2 regions of the Rhodococcus sp. RS1C4 genome follow, and region 1 is predicted to be linked to the other one. Evidence: predicted binding sites of a transcription regulator. Region 1 holds the regulator's gene; the other holds the start of a gene.

Region 1 (10,288 bases):
CTCACCCGGAGAACCCGGGCGCGTCACCGCGGTCTACCGCGGGTCCAGCGACATCGCCACCGAACACGGAACGCTGCGCGCCCACACCGGACACCTCGACGTGTGCACCGGCGACTGGGTACGCATCCACACCCAGCCGACGGGCGGGGCCGTACTCACGACAGTCCTACCCCGCCGCACAGCCATCGTCCGAGCATCGGCAGGCACGACGTCCCACACTCAGACCCTCGCCGCCAACGTCGACACCGTCGTCGTGACCGTCGCCGCCGACACCGAACTCGACCTCGGCCGCGTCGAACGATACGTCGCCCTCGCATGGGACAGCGGCGCAACACCACTGGTCGTACTCACCAAGTGCGACGCCGGCGATTCCAACCGAGTCACCGACCTGAAGGCGTCGTCACCCGGCGTGACCGTACTCGCGATCAGCTCCCGCACCGGTGATGGAATAGCCTGCCTTACCGACCATCTCGGCGGAACCAATGCCCTGATCGGACCGTCCGGATCGGGAAAGTCGACGTTGGCGAACACGCTCGTCGGCCAGGAAGTCCTGAGCACAGGCGATGTACGCGAAGCCGACGGCAAAGGGCGTCACGTGACGGTTCGACGCGAACTCGTGCCGCTTCCCACCGTCGGAATGACGGTGATCGACACTCCCGGACTTCGCTCCGTCGGCCTCGTCGCGTCGGAAGAGGGCCTACAGCAGACCTTCTCGGACATCGAGGACGCGTCGGCGCGATGCAGATTTCGCGATTGCACTCATAGCAGCGAACCCGGATGCGCAGTACAGGAGAGTATCGACCCCCGGCGGATCGCCAACTACCACCGCCTGGAACGCGAGAATCACTGGGCCACAACGCGACACGACGCCCGCGCCAATGGGCAGAGGCTCGCCGAGGCCAAACAGCTCGCCAAGCTCCAGCGGCGCATGTACAAGTCACGTGGCCGATGACGCATTCATCACGCCCCTCGTTCAATCCACCATATTGATGAGCAAAGGTAATGTTTCGCGCATCCGCCGAGGCCATTACTCGCAGTTAACTCGCGGGCAATACGCCGCCCATAGATTCTTGTCAGCTCAAAAGAGCAGCGCCGCAAGGCGAATCACAGAAAAGAGGAATCACATGGGACTCGTAGCCGGCCTGATCGCAGTCGTCGGAGATACTCTTCACCTGCTGCTCGGCGGACTGTAGAACGACCCACTTCCCGCCAGTGACCTGAGCGGGTAAGCCACGAGGACGCGGCCGTCGGGGACGCGTCTCTCTTGTTTCGCCGACCTTCAGTCGAAGAGGGTAGGCGAGTCCGGCTCGTCCACGACGGGCTTCGCAGCCTCCGAGGGTGACGCTTTCCGAACCACGGACAGCGTGGTCGTGCGGACCGACAGTCGATGACCGGCATGATGCTCGAGAAGTGCCAGACCCTGACGGATTTCCAGCACCTTCCACGGTCCGGCGTGCCCGGTCGCCTGAACCAGGTCGCCCACTGCGATCTCGGAAGCCACTGCTCGTCTCCTCTGGTAGTCACGTGCTGTCGGACCGACGTCCGGCCCAGCCTAGCTGCCGGCCCGATGAGCGAATCATCGAGCATGACTTCACCCCGTCCAATCCCGTCGATCCGACCGGTCGACCGCCCTCGACGGACAAAACGAACTCGACCTCGACAAAACACCCATGTATCAGCGAATTCACCCGAATACTCTGATACACAATACTTTTCGATTCGACTCCACACCTCGTCACCGATAATCTCCCAGTGTGTCGACTCCCACGCTCCCCGCCGAAACCTTGTCGGTCGTGATCCCGGCCCACAACGAAGAGGCCTACATCGGCCCCTGCCTCGACGCATTGGTCGCGCAGGGTGACGACATCCACGAGATCATCGTCGTGGACAACAACTCCACCGACCGCACCGCCGCTGTCGTCGAGGCCTACGCCGACGCCCACCCCAAGATCACGCTCCTGCCGGAGCGCGCACCCGGCGTCGCGCACGCACGCAATGCCGGATTTCGCGCGGCCCGCGGCGACGTCCTGGGCCGCGTCGACGCCGACACCCGCGTCACACCGGGATGGGCCCGGGCCGTTCTGAACTACCTGTCTGAGGACGGAGCACACGTCGGCGGTGTCACCGGGCTCAATCAGCCGTACGATTCGCCGGTACGCGGCCTCAAAGCGTGGTGGTTCGGTCGGCACCTGAGGAAGGGCGCGATCGGAGGCGGTCGCCTGGTCACCAACCTGCACGGCGCCAACATGGCAATCCGCAAGTCCGCGTGGCACCGCGTCGAACCGATGGTCAGCACCGACGCCGAACTTCACGAAGATCTCGATCTGGCCCTGTGCCTGACCGCCGTGGACGTCAAGCTGGCTCAGCTGTCCGACATGAATGTCGACGTGTCGCCCCGCCGCGCCCTCACTCCGCCGTCGAAATTCGGTGAGTACATCGAATGCGGTATCAGGACGTTCGAGCGGCACGGGGTCATGACTCCCGAGCGACGTAAGGCACTCCGGTTGCACTGGTGGTGGCACATTCTCGTGTTCGCCGTGTATCGGCCGTACGACCCGGCCAAGGGTCGGTACTCCGTGCGTCGCTTGTTCTCGCCCGCGCCGCCGCGGGTGTTGCCGGTCGGCACGAACACCGCGACGCACGTCGGCTGACGTACGGCGTCACCGCACGATGGCGCTCTCCGGGGTCCCGTTGTCGATCAACGCCGCGATCGTGGCCGCTTCCATCCCGGGTGAACCGCAGACCAGTACCTGGGAGTCGAGGAGCGGCTGCTGCACACTCATGACGTCGGCCAGACTGCCCTCCCAGCAGTGCTCGGGGCCGAACATCTCTGCGACACCGGCGATCTCGGCTCCGATCGCGTCGTGCCAGCGGTCGGGAGCCCACGGATCCGTCAACTGGTCCACGACGGGAACGACGGTCAGCCACGGCAATTCGGACGCCAGTATCCACAGCAGGTCGGCCGCGTAGAGGTCACGTGGTGACCGTCCACCGACGTACAGCGTCACGTTCGGCGGTGTCTCCCGCCGGGTCAGATCCAGAATCAGCGCACGCAGCGGTGCGAGCCCGGTGCCCCCTGCAATCATCACGACGTCGCGTCCGGAGTAATCGACCTTCAGACTGCCCGCGGGATTGCCGAACCTCCACACGTCACCCGGCCTCGTCTCGTTGACGATCGATCCACTGACCCACCCAGCCGGCACGGCCCGGACATGGAATTCCAACTTTCCATCGAGCGACGGCGGCAACGCCGACGAGTACCGACGACTCAGCCGCGCATTCTGCGGAACAGTGACGTCGAGCGACTGACCTGCCTCGAAAGGTATTGCGTCACCTTCGAGTCGAACCACGGCCAGGTCATTGCGCAAGCGGTGGTACTGCACCACCTCGGCATTCCACGTCTGCATGTGTCCAGAATATGCGGCGGGCCCGGGAGTGGAGCCTGCGGAACGACCCAGTCGAGGGCGGGAGTGGAGCCTGCGGAACGACCCAGTCGATGCTGCAACAAAGACCAGTCACCAAGGGTCGTGGCGGACGAGGGAGAGATCGACTCCTGCGCCCTGCAAGCGGAATTTGGTGGTGTTGATCATCGAGGGTGAGCCGACGATCTGAATGTCACGGCCGTCCCATGATCCGAACTCCGCGACGACCTTCCCGACCTGCCCGACGATCGGCGACGAGCCGCCGAGTTGGTTCCGGTACTGCGGTCCGTCGTACCACCACGGATCGGTCTCTTCCTCGACGATCCCGACGACGGACAGCCACGGATTGATCGCTGCGATCTGCTGGAGAGTCTGCAGATCGTAGAGGTCGCACGGGTAGTGGCCGCTGTAGAAGACGTGGACGGACGGGTTGTCGGCCTTGGTGGCCATCTCCATGAGCTGCGCGCGCAACGGCGCGATTCCCGTGCCCGATGCGATGAGGAGACGATCACGACCGGGCGCGGTGTGCCTCGTCATGCTGCCGAGCGGCGCTCCGATGGTCCATCGGTCCCCGACGGAGGTGCTCCCCACGAGCGCCGGGCTGACCCACCCGCCCGTGACGCGCCGGATGTGGAATTCGATCTCGCCCGCTGCGTTCGCGGGAATCGCCGGCGACAGGTACCGCCACATGCGCGGACGGCTCGGAATCGACACACTGACGTACTGTCCGGCACTGTAATCCAGAGGCTCGTCGAGCATGAGCCGCACGATCGACACGTCGTCGAGAACACGCAGATGCTCGACGACGGTGCCCTGCCACACCGGCGGTCCGTCGTCGGCCTCCGCCGCTTCCATCATCGTGCCCGCCATCACCGCGATGACCTCGCGCCAGGCGGCGTCGACCTCGTCGGTCCAGATCTCGTTGCCCGCGAACTGCTCCAGGGCCGTGATCAGAGCATCTCCGACGGCCGCGTAGTGCGCGTCGACGATCCCGTACTTGCGGTGATCGCGGCCGAGCTGAGCCAGGAACGGCAGCAGGCGGTCGAGGTCTTCGAGCTGATCGATGGCATAGGCGATCGCCGTCACCAACTTGTCCCGCTGGGACTCCATCGACGCGGGGAAGAAATCCCGCACCTCGGGATTGCGAGCGAACAGAATGGCATAGAACGAACGCGTCAGCTTCTCCGGACCACCGTCGACGGCCGCGACCGCTTTGAACGTGGTTCTCACAAGCGAAATCGCCCGAGCATCCATCTCTCGAAGGCCCCCTCACCGCGTAGAAGTCGGCGTCCGACGTCTACCCGGACGTGCGCCAAGGCAGCCGGCACTAGTTTCTCGACCGCCGTGATTTCCAGGCAGTCTAACCCAGTGACTCGGACATGACCCACCGAGCGGATTCACTCGACCTGATTTGACTGCGTTAACCGGGAAATAGCTTGCCACGTTCGGCAATAACCAACCCAGAGGTCGAAATCGCTTGAGTCGCATCGATTTCCAGGCCTTTTCACCGACAGTTCGAGGACCTAGGATTCGGTTGCGTCGAATCGAGAACATTCAGCGGGACCGATCGAAACGGGGTAGGCAAAACGTGACTGTCGCTGTCGGGGCGGACGTGAAGGAACCAGCGAACGGCCGAAAAGTCGGGCCACGTATCGACGATCCCGGCCTGAGCGCGCGCCTCACCGAGTGCCGCGAGTTCTTCGACCAACCGGAACTGCAACACCTACCCGCGTCTCGGGCGACGCAGGCGCTCGCCGAGCTCCGCGCCACGGGCACCTACGTCCAATCCGCCGAGGAGATCCTCGTCGGCGCCAAACTGGCGTGGCGAAACCACGCACGGTGCGTCGGACGGAAACACTGGCGCACCCTGAAGCTGATCGACGCACGGCACGCCACCACGGCACAGGGCATCGCCGACGCCTGCTTCGAGCACCTCCGCGTGGCCACCAACGGCGGCGCACTGCAATCCATCGTCACCGTCGGCCCGCCGCCCCTGCCCGACGGCCGCGAATACCGGATCATCAGCCCCCAACTCATCCGCTACGCCGGCTACCGCGCCGACGACGGCACGATCACCGGCGACCCCGCGCACCTCGAACTCACCGCCCTGGCCCAGCGGCTCGGATGGCGCGGCGAGGGCACCGCATTCGACGTACTGCCACTGATGATCTCCACGCCCGACGAGCCGATCCGCTGGTTCGACGTCCCCCGCGACCTCGTACTCGAAGTCGACCTCGTCCACCCCAACTACCGCTGGTTCGCAGGGCTCGGGCTCAAATGGCACGCCGTACCCGCCGTCTCCAACATGGACCTCGAGATCGGCGGCGTCCGCTACCCCTGCGCACCGTTCAACGGCTGGTACGTCAACACCGAAGTCGGCGCACGCAACTTCAGCGACACCGACCGCTACGACATGCTCCCCACCATCGCCAAGAAACTGCGCCTCGACATGAGCTCGGAACGGACACTGTGGCGAGACCGCGCACTGGTGGAACTCAACCGAGCCGTCATCCACAGTTTCCGCGAAACCGGCGCTTACATGGTGGATCACCACACCGTCGCCAAGCAGTTCGTCGACCACGTCGACCGCGAAGCCCGAGCCGGCCGCGCCTGCCCGACGGACTGGTCGTGGATCAACCCGCCCATGTCGTCCGGCATCACCCCGACCTTCCACCGGCTCTACGATCCACCCGACATGGACATCCGACCCAACTTCGTCTCCCGCGGGGCGTCGGGTTGCCCGTTCGGGTGAATGCCAGACCGAGTGACCGAACGACTCATTCGGTCACCAACCGAGGGTGAACGCGTGGGTTCCAGCCCAAGCACCTGGTGCAGCACGCGCACCCACTGAAACCCGCGCACCCGGGGCCGAGTGCCGATGCAGCCGGGGGCCCGGGCACGAAAAAGCTCGCCGACGCACAGGCGTCGGCGAGCGTGGGTCGGTTGTCAGCGCTGGTTGCGCGGTTTCCAGACGACGAGAGCGTTCCGCTGAACCGGTACGAGGTCGCGGCGGTAGCTCGCGTGGACGTTCGCGAGTTCCTGGGCGAGCTCGGACACTCGCGCCTGCAGAGCTTCGACCTGGTTGGTCAGCTCGATGATGCGCTTGATGCCGGCGAGGTTGACGCCTTCGTCCTGCGACAACCTCTGCACCTCGCGGAGCAACGCGACGTCGCGGGGCGAGTACCGACGCCCACCGCCGGTGGTCCGGTGCGGGGTGACCAGACCCAGGCGGTCGTAGGTGCGCAGCGTCTGGGCGTGCATTCCCGCAAGCTGTGCAGCTACGGAGATGACGAAGACCTGAGCGTCGGGGTCACCGGGAGTGGAGCCTACGGATCGACCAGAATTACCTTGGCCCGAACCCTCGCCAGTAGGAACAGTCATTACGCACCTGCCCACCCGGCCCGCGGGTCGAATCCGCTGGCCTTCTCGGCTTCCAGATAAGCGTTCAATGCTTCGGTGGCCGGGTCGTCGAGCTTCTGCGGGACCGCGACCTTGACCGTGACCATGAGGTCACCGGGAGTACCTGTCTTCTTCGGAACACCTCGTCCGCGGACGCGCAGCACCCGACCGTCGACAGTTCCCGGCGGCACCTTCACGCCGACGCGGCCGTCGAGCGTGGGAACCGACAGCGTGGTTCCGAGTACCAACTCGCCGTAGCTGACCGGGACGGTGACCGTCAGATTGTCGCCGTCGCGTCCGAACACCTTGTCCGCTCGCACGCGCACCGTGACGAACAGGTCACCCGACGGAGCTCCGCGGAGTCCTGCTTCACCTTGGCCGGCGAGACGGATCTTCTGACCGTCGGACACGCCCGGTGGCACGCGCACGGTGATCGTGCGGGTGCGGTTCTGCACGCCCGTTCCGCGGCAGTCGGCGCACGGGTCGTCGATGATCGAACCGGTCCCGCGGCAGTCGTCGCACGGCTCGCTGAACCCGAACGCTCCCTGGTTGCGGTTGATCACGCCCGCGCCGTTGCACTTGGGGCACACCCGCGGACTGGTCCCGGGCTTGGCACCGCTGCCGTGGCACGTGGTGCAGGACGACGGACTGGTCAGACGCAGCGGAACCGTCACACCCTGCGTGGCTTCACGGAAACCGAGAGTGGTCTCGGTCTCGACGTCGCTTCCGCGTCGCGGACGACTGCTCGAGGTGCGCTGCTGAGTGCCGCCGCGGTTGAACAGGCCACCGAACAGGTCGCCGATACCGCCGTCGCCACCACCTTGACCGAAGATGTCGCCGACGTCGAACGTTTGCCCGCCGCCGCCGAATCCGCCTGCACCAGGACTGAATCCGCCGCCGCCCTGGCGACCGAAGCCGCCCGACGCGAACAGCCGCCTGGCCTCGTCGTACTCCTTGCGTTTCGCCGGGTCCGTCAGGACCGCATTGGCCTCGCTGACGGCCTTGAACTTCTCCTCGGCTTTGGCGTTGCCGGGGTTGGCGTCGGGGTGATTGTCCCGCGCCAACTTGCGGTACGCCTTCTTGATCTCTTCTGCAGATGCGCTGGAGGAAACGCCCAGCTCCTTGTAGAAGTCCTTCTCGATCCACTCCCGCTGGCTCACCGGGCGTTTCCTCCTTCCGCGCTATCTCTTTTTACTGCTCGTCGGATGCAGGCGCATCCGAGTGCTGTCCAGCATCGTCGACGACGCCGACCATTGCCGTCCGCAGAACCCGCTCGCCGAGCTTGTAGCCCGGACGCATCAGGGTCCCGACGACGGGATTGCTTCCGTCGCCCTCGTGCGAGACGGCCTCGTGGACCGCCGGGTCGAACGCGTCACCCTCGGCGCCGAACGTGGTCAGACCGATGTTGGCGAACACTCCCGCCAACTTGTCCGCTACCGACTTCAGCGGCCCGGTCTCGAGATCGCCGTGCTGACGCGCACGCTCGAGGTCGTCGAGGACGGGAAGAAGCTGGGACACGACGGACGCCTTGGCGTTCTCCGCTCCCGTCTGCTTCTCCCGATCGGTTCGACGCCGATAGTTGGCGTACTCCGCCGACACTCGCTGCAGATCCGCAGTGAGTTCGGAGACCTGCGTGTCACGCGGGTCGACGACCACCTCTGCTTCGATGCCCTCGTCGTCCACCGAGTCGGGTTGGGGCGCAGTGCCGGTGCCCGCGAGGGGCTCCGGTACTGCGTCACCTTCCCGAGGCTCACCGGTCTGCGGATCGATCTTTCGCTTGTCCACGAAAGTGACCGGTTCCTGCTCGGTGTGCTGCAGATCGTGATCGCTGTCGCGGGGGCTCACTTCTTCTCCGCGTCGTCGGCCGGCTCGTCGACAACTTCTGCGTCGACGACACCGTCGTCAGCAGCCTGAGCTCCCCCTTCTGCGCCGCCCTGTTCCTTGGCCTGAGCCTCGTAGATGGCGGTGCCGAGAGCCTGCGACTCGGTCGACAGCTTCTCCACGGCGGTCTTCACTGCCGAGATGTCGCTGCCTGCGAGAGCCGACTTGGCCTCTTCGATGGCTGTCTCGACGCGTCCCTTGAGCTCGGCGTCGACCTTGTCCTCGTTGTCCTTGACGAACTTCTCCGTCTGGTGGACGAGCGACTCGGCCTGGTTGCGGACCTCGGCCTCTTCGCGACGAGCCTTGTCCTCGTCGGCGTGAGCTTCCGCGTCGGCGACCATGCGGTCGATCTCTTCCTTGGACAGACCGGAGCCGTCCTGGATCTTGATCGTGTTTTCCTTGCCGGTGCCCTTGTCCTTGGCCGTGACGTGCACGATGCCGTTGGCGTCGATGTCGAAGGTGACCTCGATCTGCGGGACGCCGCGAGGAGCCGGGGGCAGCTCGGTCAACTCGAACGAGCCGAGGAGCTTGTTGTGCGAGGCGATCTCGCGCTCACCCTGGAAGACCTGGATCTGCACCGAAGGCTGATTGTCGTCAGCGGTGGTGAAGGTCTCGGACCGCTTCGTCGGGATGGTGGTGTTGCGCTCGATGAGCTTGGTCATCACGCCACCCTTGGTCTCGATGCCGAGGGACAGCGGCGTGACGTCGAGGAGCAGAACGTCCTTGACCTCACCCTTGAGCACACCGGCCTGCAGTGCAGCACCGACGGCCACGACCTCGTCCGGGTTGACGCCCTTGTTGGGCTCGCGTCCACCGGAGAGCTCCTTGACCAGCTCGGAGACGGCAGGCATACGCGTCGAACCACCGACGAGCACGACGTGGTCGATGTCCTTGACGGCGATGCCGGAGTCCTTGACCACTGCCTGGAACGGCGCACGGGTGCGGTCGAGCAGGTCGGAGGTGATCTTCTGGAACTCGGAGCGGCTGAGCTGCTCGTCGAGGAACAGCGGGTTCTTGTCGCCGTCGACCGTGATGTACGGGAGGTTGATCGAGGTGCTCTGTCCGGAGGACAGTTCGATCTTCGCCTTCTCCGCAGCCTCACGCAGACGCTGCAGGGCCATCTTGTCCTTGGTCAGGTCGATGCCGTTCTGAGCCTTGAACTTGTCCACGAGCCAGGTCACGATGCGCTCGTCCCAGTCGTCGCCACCGAGGTGGTTGTCACCGGACGTTGCACGGACCTCGACGACGCCGTCGCCGATTTCCAGCAGGGAGACGTCGAAGGTGCCGCCACCGAGGTCGAAGACCAGAATGGTCTGCTCGCTGTCGCCCTTGTCCAGGCCGTATGCCAGCGCAGCCGCGGTGGGCTCGTTGACGATGCGCAGAACGTTGAGGCCTGCGATCTGGCCGGCTTCCTTGGTGGCCTGGCGCTGCGCGTCCTCGAAGTACGCCGGAACGGTGATGACCGCGTCGGTGATTTCCTCGCCCAGGTAAGCCTCGGCGTCGCGCTTCAGCTTCTGCAGCGTGCGCGCGGAGATCTCCTGCGAGGTGTACTTCTTGTCGTCGATCGAGACGGTCCAGTCCGTGCC
Region 2 (10,288 bases), on a different contig from region 1:
ATGGAGTCCGCCGAACCAGGCGAGAACTGGCGCTGGTGCTACATCCACCACGTCACCGCCTGAGTAAATCCGCACATGTCGGACCGGCGTGCGAACATATGTTCGTGATCATGCATGCCGATCTCGACTCGTTCTACGCGTCGGTCGAGCAGAGGGACGACCCGCGCCTGAGAGGACGACCTGTCCTCGTGGGCGGCGGTGTCGTGCTCGCGGCAAGCTACGAGGCGAAGGCCTTCGGAGTGCGTACCCCGATGAGTGGGTCGCAGGCCAGGGCACTGTGCCGCGACGCCGTCGTCGTTCCTCCCCGGATGGACGCCTACATCGAGGCGAGCAAGGCCGTCTTCGAGATCTTCCGCGACACCACCCCGCTCGTCGAGGGGATCTCGGTGGACGAGGCGTTTCTCGACGTCACCGGTCTGGGAAAGATCCGCGGCACTCCGGTGCAGGTGGCGCAGCGGCTCAGACGCGAGGTCAAGGAGAAGGTAGGGCTGCCCATCACGGTCGGCATCGCGAGCACCAAGTTCCTCGCGAAGGTCGCCAGCGCAGTCGGCAAGCCCGACGGCCTCCTGCTCGTCGAGCCGGGACGTGAGCTCGAGTTCCTGCACCCTCTGAAGATCGAGCTGTTGTGGGGCGTGGGGAAGGTGACGGCGGAGAAGCTGCATGCCTTCGACATCGTGACCGTCGGTGACATCGCCGCGCAGTCCGAGGCGTCGATCGTGTCGATTCTGGGGAAGGGCGCGGGGCATCACCTGTACTCGTTGGCCAACAACCGCGATCCCCGACGCGTGCAGACCTACCGTGGACGCAGCTCGATCGGCGCCCAGCATGCACTCGGGCGTGGTCCGACGTCACCGAAGGACGTCGAGGCCTCGCTCATCGCTCTGGTGGACCGCGTGACGCAGCGGATGCGTGCCGCCGAGCGGACCGGCCGCACGGTCGTTCTGCGGCTCCGGTTCGCGGACTTCACCAAGATCACGCGCTCGCACACCCTGAACCGGGCAACAGCGGACACTCGGGACATTCTCGATGCCGCCCTCGCGTTGCTGCATGATGCTGCGCCTCTGATCGCCGATCAGGGCATCACACTGGTCGGGGTGACCGTCGCGAACATCGAGCGCACGGGCGCCGAGCAGCTCGAGCTGCAGTTCGATGCGCCACCGCGCAGCGGGGTGCAGGACGCACCGAGCGCATCGGCGTTGGACATCGCTCTCGACGGCGTGCACAGTAAGTTCGGGAAGAAGGCACTGACCCGAGGGGTGTTGCTGGGCCGCGACTCCGGACTGTCCGTGCCGCTACTTCCGGATTGACACCGTCAGCCGGAAATCCTTCGGCATCAGCGTCAGCCGCTCCTCGACCTTCAGGCGATACGTCGGATCTGCCTGGAAATCGAAGTGCTGCAGCAACGTACCGAGTACGAGGACGGCCTCGTGGATCGCGAACTGTCTTCCGATGCAGGCACGTTCGCCGGTGCCCCAGGGCTTGTAGACGTGGCCCGGGCGTGAGCGCACCTCGGCCGAGACGAAGCGATCGGGATCGAAGACTTCGGGGTTCTCACCCCAGACCGGGTCGCGATGCAACCCGGGAATCAGCACGAACGCCCAATCGCCCTGCTTCATCTCGTGTACACCGCCGATGACGGTATCCTCCCGGGCTTCCCGCGCGAAGGCAGGTGCTGTCGGCCACAGCCGCAGGGTCTCGTCCAGTACTCGCCGGACGTAGCGCAGCTTGGGTACCTGCTCGAACGACGGTGCTTCACCGCCCCAGACTTCGTCGACCTCCGCGCGTGCGGCGTCCAGTACGTGCGGATTGTTCGCGAGGTAGTAGAGGGCGAACGACAATGCCCCCGAGGTGGTCTCGTGGCCTGCGATCAGAAAGGTCAGTATCTGCTGGCGAATGTTCACTTCGCTCAGCGCATTCGGGTTCCCGGAATCCCGCGCGGCGTCCAGCATGATCTCGAGCAGATCTGCATGGGCGCCCGGGTCGGAACGTTCGTCGCGGCGGGTGCGCACGATGTCGTCGAGGACCTGTTCGAGGTAACGCTGATTCGCGAGGTTGCGCCGGTCGGCTTTCTTGAAGACGAGGTTCGCCAACCAGGGGATGGGAACGATTTCGCGACGCTGATTGTGCGAGAGCACCCCGACCATCGCGTCGACGAAGGGGTGGGGCTTGCTTCGGCTGAAGGAATCGAAACCGTAGCTGAACCCGGTGCGCCCGATGGTGTCCAGCGTCAGCTTCGTCATGTCCGAGGAGACGTCGACGGAGGTCTGCGAACGCCAGTGTGCCGCAAGCTCGGACGCGACAGTGAGCATGATGTCGTGGTATCCGCGCATGGCGCTTTGAGCGAACGCGGGGCGCAGGAGGTCGTGTGCCTTCTGCCAATTCGGTTCGTGAGAATAGGCAGTGAACAGTCCGTCACCGCCGACGGACCTGAGACCTTCGATCGCAGGGGACACGTGCTTGACGAATCTGGACTCGTCGCACAGTTCCCCCGCGAGGTCGGCGCCGGAGACGAGCACGTAGCGGCGACCGAGGACTACCCGCTCGAAGATCGGGCCGAGCCGGGCGGCGAGTGCCATCGAGTCCTGGACCGGCCTCGACGCGTGGGCGCCGACGACGTCGCCCAGGACGGGCAGGCGTCGGGGCGGGTGGGGGAGCGCTGCGCTGCGTACTCCGACGTCGACGACCATGTGCGACCTCTTCGCTCGTTACTGAACTCGGATACAACAGTGAACGTACTCGCTACTGAACTCGTGTCAAGTAGCATCCTGGGTGATGAACGGCGTTCGAAAACGACTCTCCCCTGACCTGCGGCGCGCGCAACTACTCGACATCGGGTCGAAGCTGTTCGCCGACAGGCCCTACGACGAGGTGTGGATCGAGGAGGTCGCCGACCTCGCCGGAGTGTCGCGGGGCCTGATGTACCACTACTTCGCGTCGAAGCGGGATTTCTTCGCGGAGATCTTGAAGGTCGAGTCCGCGCGCATTCTCGACACGACCGCGCCGGACACGTCACTGCCGGTGGCGGATCAGGTCGCGGCCGGCCTCGACGCCTACATTCGCTACACCGTCGAGCACGAACACGGCGTCCGGGCCATCAACCGCGGTGCCATGCTGGGCGACGCGGAAATCCAGGCCATCCTCGCCGACGAACTGCAAGTGCAGCAGCAGCGGATTCTGGCCGCGCTGCCCGCCGAGATTCGCGAGGACGAGATCACCCGGACGGCACTGCGTGGCTGGGTGTCGTTCGTGCGTGCGGTCTGCATGGACTGGCTCGATCGCCGATCCATCAGCGAGGACGAGGTCAAGGCGCTGTGCCTGCGTGCACTCGACGGGCTGCTCAGGACGTGAAGACCGGCGGAAAAGTCTATCGTGGCTGGTATGTGCCGAAACATCACCACCCTGCGCGGGCTGGAACCGCACGCGACGGACGAGGAGATCGAGGCTGCGGCCCGGCAGTACGTCCGTAAGGTCAGTGGCGTTCAGAAGACGTCCGACGCCACCCGCGATGCATTCGAGCTCGCAGTTGCCGAGGTCACCGCGACCACTCATCGACTGCTCGACGCGCTTCCCGAGCGTCGCCAGCCGCCACCGACGGTTCCGCCGCTGCGTCGCCCGGAAGTTCAGGCGCGGATCGCAGCGAAAGCCGCCGGCTGATCGATATCAGCCGACCGCCGAGAGGTACTCGCTGTAGAACAGACCCATACCGAGTGCCGAGGCGATGGCTGCCATCAACCACAGCCGGATGATGACGGTGGTCTCCGGCCAACTCGCGAGCTCGAAGTGATGATGGATCGGTGCCATGCGGAAGACCCGAACACCGTTGGTGCGGAAGATCGCGACCTGGATGACGACGGACGCAGCCTCGACGACGAACAACGCGCCGATCGCAACGGCGAGCAGCTCGGTCTTGGTGACCACGGACAGACCCGCGAGCAGACCGCCGAGAGCGAGCGATCCCGTGTCACCCATGAAGATCTTCGCGGGCGCGGCGTTCCACCACAGGAAGCCGATGCACGCACCGGCCGCGGCGGCACAGACGATCGCGAGATCGAGAGGATCCCGCACGTCGTAACACCCGACGCGTGGGTCGGTGCTGCAGGACTGCCGGTACTGCCAGAACGTGACGACGGTGTAGGCCCCCAGGGCCAGCGCCATCGATCCCGCGGCGAGGCCGTCGAGCCCGTCGGTCAGATTCACCGCATTCGACCAGGCCACGACCAGGACACAAATGAAGCCAACGAACAACAGGGTCGGCATGTACACGATGGCGAAGTCGCGGACATAGGACAGGTTTCGGCTGCCGGGCGTCACTGCGTTGCTGTCCGGAAAGCGAAGGACGAGAAGCGCGAACACGACCGCAGCGCCGATCTGGCCGACGTACTTGGCGCGCGCGGTGAGTCCGAGGTTCCTCTTGTTTCGCAGGCTCGTGTAGTCGTCGACGAAACCGACGATGCCGAGGGCCGTCGTCAGACCCAGGACGAGCAAGGCCGACGCCGAAGGGCCCCCGCCGTCGTATGCGATGCCGACCACGTGCGCCCCGCCGTATCCGACCCACAGCGCGACGAGGATCGCGACGCCGCCCATCGTCGGTGTTCCGCGCTTCGACTGATGGCTCGCCGGTCCTTCCAGCCGAATCTCTTGGCCGAAGCCCTGCTTCGAGAACTGCCGGATCAGCATCGGGGTGAGCAGAATCGACACCGCGAGAGCTGTTCCTCCCGCGAAGAGAATCAAGATCACCGCGTGTCATCCCCCTGATCGTCTGGCTGCAGTTACTGCCCGGTTATCGGCCGAGTCAACGCGTGCTGTCCGGAGGAATCTCCGGAAGCCCCTCACTGGCACGCAATTTTTCGGCCATCGAGCTCAGTAGATTCTGTGACTCCTCGGACAGATCGAACGCACGCGCCGACAGACGCTTGAGGCCATAGCCTTCGAGCTGAGTCACCAACTCGAGGTCGTGATCGATCTTGCGCGCGTAGATGTCGTTGAAGAAGTAATCCGGCTTCACCTTGAAGAACCGGGCGAGTGCAGCAACGGTGTCGTTCGACGGATTCGTCCGCTGACCGGAACGCAGCTGCGAGATGTACGGCTTGGAGATCTGGTGGCCGTGCTCGGCGAGCGCATCGGCGACTTCTGCATTGGTGTGGGGCTTACGGCCAGGTGGATGCACCGTGTTGAACAGACTGTTCAACCGTGCCGCGAAGTCTGCAGGCATCGGGATCTACTCTCACCCTTCTCGGTATGACCGGGCCGTCTTCGACGCGGCCCGGAAACGATAACGAGTAGGTAACCACATTCCAGGCCGACTGGCTGTTTCGGCGCGACGAACGGTAGAACGTGTTGCTTTCGGATCGGACGACCGGAGAAATGCGGAGCCTGGCGCGGCCCCGCCATCGACCACGTCATTCGAACGATCGACGAGGCACGGGTTCGAGCGCAGGCCGTTTGCCGAGCGTTAACTGCTCACAGCGGATCGTGCTGCACGTGTTCCATCGGGGTGCCGACCTTCCGCAATGCGTAGAGCGTCGTCCGCACCATCGACGGCGAACCACAAATCTGGATCTGCCGGTCCGCCCACGAGCCGAACTGCGTGACGACCTTCCCGATGGACCCGTGCAGCCGATGATGCATGCCCCACGGCAGTTCCGGCGTCGGACCGGAATGCCACCACGGATTCTCGTCCTCCTCGGTCACCGGAACCACCGTCAACCACGGGTTGGACAGCGATAGCTGCCACAGGGTCTCGGCGTCGTACAGATCCCGGGGATACGTGCCCCCGACGAACAGGTGCACTCGCGGGTTGTGGCTGCGTCGAGCCATGTCCATCACCTGAGCACGGAGCGGCGCCAGGCCGGTGCCGCCTGCGATCATCAGCACGTCCTCGGCGATTCCTCGGTCGATCTGCAATCCACCCAAAGGAGGGCTGACGGCCCATCGATCGCCGACGACCGACTCGGTCACCATGGCGGGGGACACCCAACCGCCGGACACCCGCCGAACGTGAAACTCGATCTCGCCCTGCGGATTACACGGAATCGCCGGCGACAGGTACCGCCAGAGTTTGGGGCGTTGCGGAATCTGCACGCTCACGTACTGACCCGGGTAGTAGTGAATGCCCTCGTCCAGTTGGAGGCGAATGATCGCCAGATCGTCGAGCACCCGTTGATGCTCGACGATCGTGGCGCCCCAGTACGGGGGCAATTCGTCCGAGTCCGCCGCAACGGCCATGTTGTCGGTGACGAGCGCTAGCGTCCGATGCCAGGCGTCCTCGACTTCGTCCGTCCACACCTCGTTGCCGACGAAGTTGCGGAACGCCGAGATCAGGGCCGAGGCACCCGCTCGGAAGTGGGTGCCGTCGACGCCGTGCTTGCGGTGGTCTCGGCCAAGTTGCTGGAGGAACGACTCGACGCGCTCGTTCTTGTCGAGATTGTCGAAGATGTAGGCCAGCGCACGGACGAAATGGTCGCGTTGCTGGTCCATCGACGCCGGAAAGAACGCCCGGAACTCCGGATGGTCGACGAACAGCTGGGCGTAGAAGGACCGTGCGAGAAGTGCCGGACCGTTCTCAGCGGCCAGAACGGACTTGAAACCGGCACGAACCAGGGAGATCGCCCGTGCATCGAGCATCGATCATCCTCCGCCGCAGCTAGACGGTTCCAAAGTAGACCGCCCGAGGGTATCCCGATTACACACCACTGGCCACAGAAGAAAACTGAGAAAATCAGACTTGAGCGGAACAGACTCAAGTCTTGGTACGTTGTACCCACCGACATCAAATTTTCTCCCAGCAGAAAGCAGGTGACCGGTGGACAGTTTCACCCCCACCACGAAAACGCAGGCCGCACTCAGTGCCGCTCTGCAGGCCGCATCCGCGGCCGGAAACCCGGACATCCGTCCGGCGCATTTGTTGGTGGCGTTGCTCGATCAGACCGACGGCATCGCCTCCCCCCTGTTGAAGGCTGTCGGCGTCGATCCTGCGACTGTGCGCGGTGAAGCTCGCACCCTGGTCGATCGACTCCCGTCGGCAACCGGATCCACGACGACTCCGCAACTCGGTCGCGAAGCGCTGGCGGCCATCACGGCTGCGCAGAACCTCGCTACCGAACTCGACGACGAGTACGTCTCCACCGAGCACCTCATGGTCGGACTCGCGACGGGTGACAGCGACGTCGCCAAGCTCCTGACCGGCCACGGCGCCGGACCCAACGACCTGCGCGACGCCTTCCAGACTGTCCGCGGCAGCGCGCGCGTCACCAGCGCCGATCCCGAGAGCACCTACCAGGCGCTCGAGAAGTACAGCACCGACCTGACCGCCCGGGCCCGCGAAGGTCAGCTCGATCCGGTCATCGGCCGCGACACCGAAATTCGTCGTGTCGTACAGGTACTGTCCCGCCGCACCAAGAACAACCCGGTTCTCATCGGTGAGCCCGGCGTCGGCAAGACCGCCATCGTCGAAGGTCTCGCGCAGCGCATCATCGCCGGCGACGTGCCGGAAAGCTTGCGCGGCAAGACCGTCGTCTCGCTCGACCTCGGCTCGATGGTCGCCGGTGCGAAGTATCGCGGTGAATTCGAGGAGCGGCTCAAGGCCGTGCTCGACGACATCAAGAACTCGGCCGGCCAGGTCATCACCTTCATCGACGAGCTCCACACCATCGTCGGAGCTGGCGCGACCGGTGAGTCCGCGATGGACGCGGGCAACATGATCAAACCGATGCTCGCGCGCGGTGAACTGCGGCTCGTCGGTGCGACCACGTTGGAGGAGTACCGCAAGTACATCGAGAAGGACGCAGCGCTCGAGCGTCGATTCCAGCAGGTCTACGTCGGCGAACCGTCCGTCGAGGACACCGTCGGCATCCTGCGTGGGCTCAAGGAGCGCTACGAGGTGCACCACGGTGTGCGCATCACGGACTCCGCGCTCGTCTCCGCCGCCACACTGTCCGACCGCTACATCACGTCGAGGTTCCTGCCGGACAAGGCAATCGACCTGGTCGACGAGGCCGCGTCGCGTCTCCGCATGGAGATCGACTCGCGTCCCGTCGAAATCGACGAGGTCGAACGAGCCGTCCGGCGACTCGAGATCGAGGAGATGGCGCTCGAGAAGGAGACCGACGATGCGTCGAAGGCTCGTCTCGAGAAGCTGCGCGCGGAACTGGCCGACGGCCAGGAAAAGCTCAACCAGTTGAGCACCCGCTGGCAGAACGAGAAGAACGCCATCGATTCGGTTCGCGTCCTCAAGGAAGAACTCGAGAACCTGCGCGGTGAATCCGAGCGTGCCGAACGCGACGGAGATCTGGGAAAGGCAGCCGAACTTCGGTACGGCCGCATCCCGACGCTCGAGAAGGAGCTTGCCGAGAAGACACAGGCAACTCCGGCGCAGGACGACGTCATGCTCAAGGAAGAGGTCGGTCCGGACGATGTCGCCGACGTCGTCGCAGCCTGGACCGGCATTCCTGCAGGCCGCATGCTCGAGGGTGAAACCGCGAAGCTGCTGCGGATGGAAGACGAGTTGGGCAAGCGCGTCGTCGGGCAGAAGGACGCCGTGCAAGCGGTGTCCGACGCCGTCCGTCGTGCTCGCGCCGGCGTCGCCGATCCGAACCGTCCGACGGGCTCGTTCCTGTTCCTCGGTCCGACCGGTGTCGGCAAGACCGAACTCGCGAAAGCGTTGGCGGACTTCCTGTTCGACGACGAGCGCGCCATGGTCCGCATCGACATGAGCGAGTACAGCGAGAAGCACGCCGTAGCTCGACTCGTCGGCGCGCCTCCCGGCTACGTCGGCTACGAGGCAGGCGGTCAACTCACCGAAGCCGTCCGCAGGCGTCCGTACAGTGTCATCCTGTTCGACGAGGTCGAGAAGGCTCACCCCGATGTCTTCGACATCCTGTTGGCCGTGCTCGACGAAGGCAGGCTGACCGACGGGCAGGGACGCACGGTCGACTTCAGGAACACCATCTTGATCCTGACGTCGAACCTCGGTGCCGGGGGATCGAAGGACCAGGTCATGGATGCGGTCAGGCGCGCGTTCAAACCGGAGTTCGTCAACCGCCTCGACGACGTGGTGGTGTTCGACGCCCTGTCCGAAGATCAGCTGGAATCGATCGTCGACATCCAGCTCGGCTTCCTGGCCAAGCGCCTTGCAGCACGCAGACTGACGCTCGACGTGACGTCGCCGGCGAAGCTGTGGCTGGCAGCTCGGGGCTACGACCCGCTGTACGGCGCTCGTCCGCTGCGCAGGCTGATCCAGCAGGCGATCGGCGATCAGTTGGCAAAGCTGCTGCTCGCAGGAGACGTCCGCGACGGTGACGTCGTGCCGGTGAACGTATCGGCAGACGGCGACGCACTCGTACTGGGTTAGACCGAGTATTTCGCTCCACTCTTGCGCGATATTTGCGGGATTCCGTGAATATCGCGCAAGAGTGGAGCTCTGTGCACGCCTGGACGTTCGTCACCCGCGAGGTGCCGGACGTACCCTCGGTGTCATGAGTTATCCGGACGATCAGCGCGCGAGAGTGGAGCCCGCGGAAGGACCCCACGACCGGCCGTGGGAAGACGGCACCGCGAATCCGCCTCCGGATCGTCCCGAATCCGATTACGTCGCCGACGGCTGGCAGGCATATCCGGACACCCAGCCGTACCCGGATTCACAGCCCTATCAGCAGGCACAGCCCTATCAGCAGGCACAGCCCTATCAGCAGGCACAGCCCTATCAGCAGGCACAGCCCTACCAGGACCAGCCGACGCAGCAGTACGGATATCCCCAGCAGTACTCGCCGCAGCAGCAGTACCCAGCCCAGCAGCCCAACCCGACCCAGGTGTTTCCGGCGTACAACCCGAGGCAACACCAGGCTCCGCCCGAGTACGGCGAGTATCAGGCTCCGCCCGAGCCGAAGGGGCCGCGGCGGTGGATGTTCGCGCTGGTCGCCCTGGCCGCGCTGGCGGTCGTCGTGCTGGCAGGAATTCTCGTGTTGACCAATCAACGATCCGACACCGAAGACGTCGCGGTTCGGCCACCGACCAGCCTGGCCCCGATCCCCACGCTCCCACCGAGCCAGGCGCCCCTCGCGCCACCGTCGGCTCCCGGTGGACTCGTCCCGGGAGGTATCCCGGAAATTCTGGGGAACTCCGGCGCGGCGATCGGAAACATCACCGCCATCGACGGTCCGACTCTGACGATCCAGGGCATCGACGGCGCCCCCGTCACGGTTCTCGTCACCCCGCAGACGCAGGTCCTGTCCCTGTCCGGCTTCGACGCCTCCTCGCTGAAGGTCGGGTCGCTCGTCGTCGTGAACGGCAG

The links. Region 1 encodes HspR, which represses chaperone genes until heat shock. Its sites were predicted from a motif close to ANNTGAGTNNNNNNNACTCANNT; they were not measured.
Region 2: clpB (ATP-dependent chaperone ClpB) is a predicted target of HspR. The motif match lies at 6,723-6,745, and genes of this name have one in related genera.

Annotation. Positions count from the first base shown of each region.
Region 1 covers NZ_NOXZ01000012.1:93,539-103,826, forward strand. The annotation lists gene rsgA (ribosome small subunit-dependent GTPase A) at 1-952, shown strand, start outside; gene CH289_RS05105 (hypothetical protein) at 1,280-1,501, opposite strand; gene CH289_RS05110 (glycosyltransferase family 2 protein) at 1,755-2,651, shown strand; gene CH289_RS05115 (FAD-binding oxidoreductase) at 2,661-3,407, opposite strand; gene CH289_RS05120 (globin domain-containing protein) at 3,516-4,676, opposite strand; gene CH289_RS05125 (nitric oxide synthase oxygenase) at 5,035-6,174, shown strand; gene CH289_RS05130 (heat shock protein transcriptional repressor HspR) at 6,369-6,803, opposite strand; gene dnaJ (molecular chaperone DnaJ) at 6,803-7,981, opposite strand; gene grpE (nucleotide exchange factor GrpE) at 8,013-8,666, opposite strand; gene dnaK (molecular chaperone DnaK) at 8,663-10,288, opposite strand, start outside.
Region 2 covers NZ_NOXZ01000023.1:386,900-397,187, forward strand. The annotation lists gene CH289_RS12620 (Na+/H+ antiporter) at 1-63, shown strand, start outside; gene dinB (DNA polymerase IV) at 99-1,307, shown strand; gene CH289_RS12630 (cytochrome P450) at 1,293-2,687, opposite strand; gene CH289_RS12635 (TetR/AcrR family transcriptional regulator) at 2,773-3,348, shown strand; gene CH289_RS12640 (DUF2277 domain-containing protein) at 3,379-3,654, shown strand; gene mraY (phospho-N-acetylmuramoyl-pentapeptide-transferase) at 3,661-4,737, opposite strand; gene CH289_RS12650 (helix-turn-helix domain-containing protein) at 4,793-5,212, opposite strand; gene CH289_RS12655 (globin domain-containing protein) at 5,461-6,624, opposite strand; gene clpB (ATP-dependent chaperone ClpB) at 6,803-9,349, shown strand; gene CH289_RS12665 (DUF5666 domain-containing protein) at 9,474-10,288, shown strand, end outside.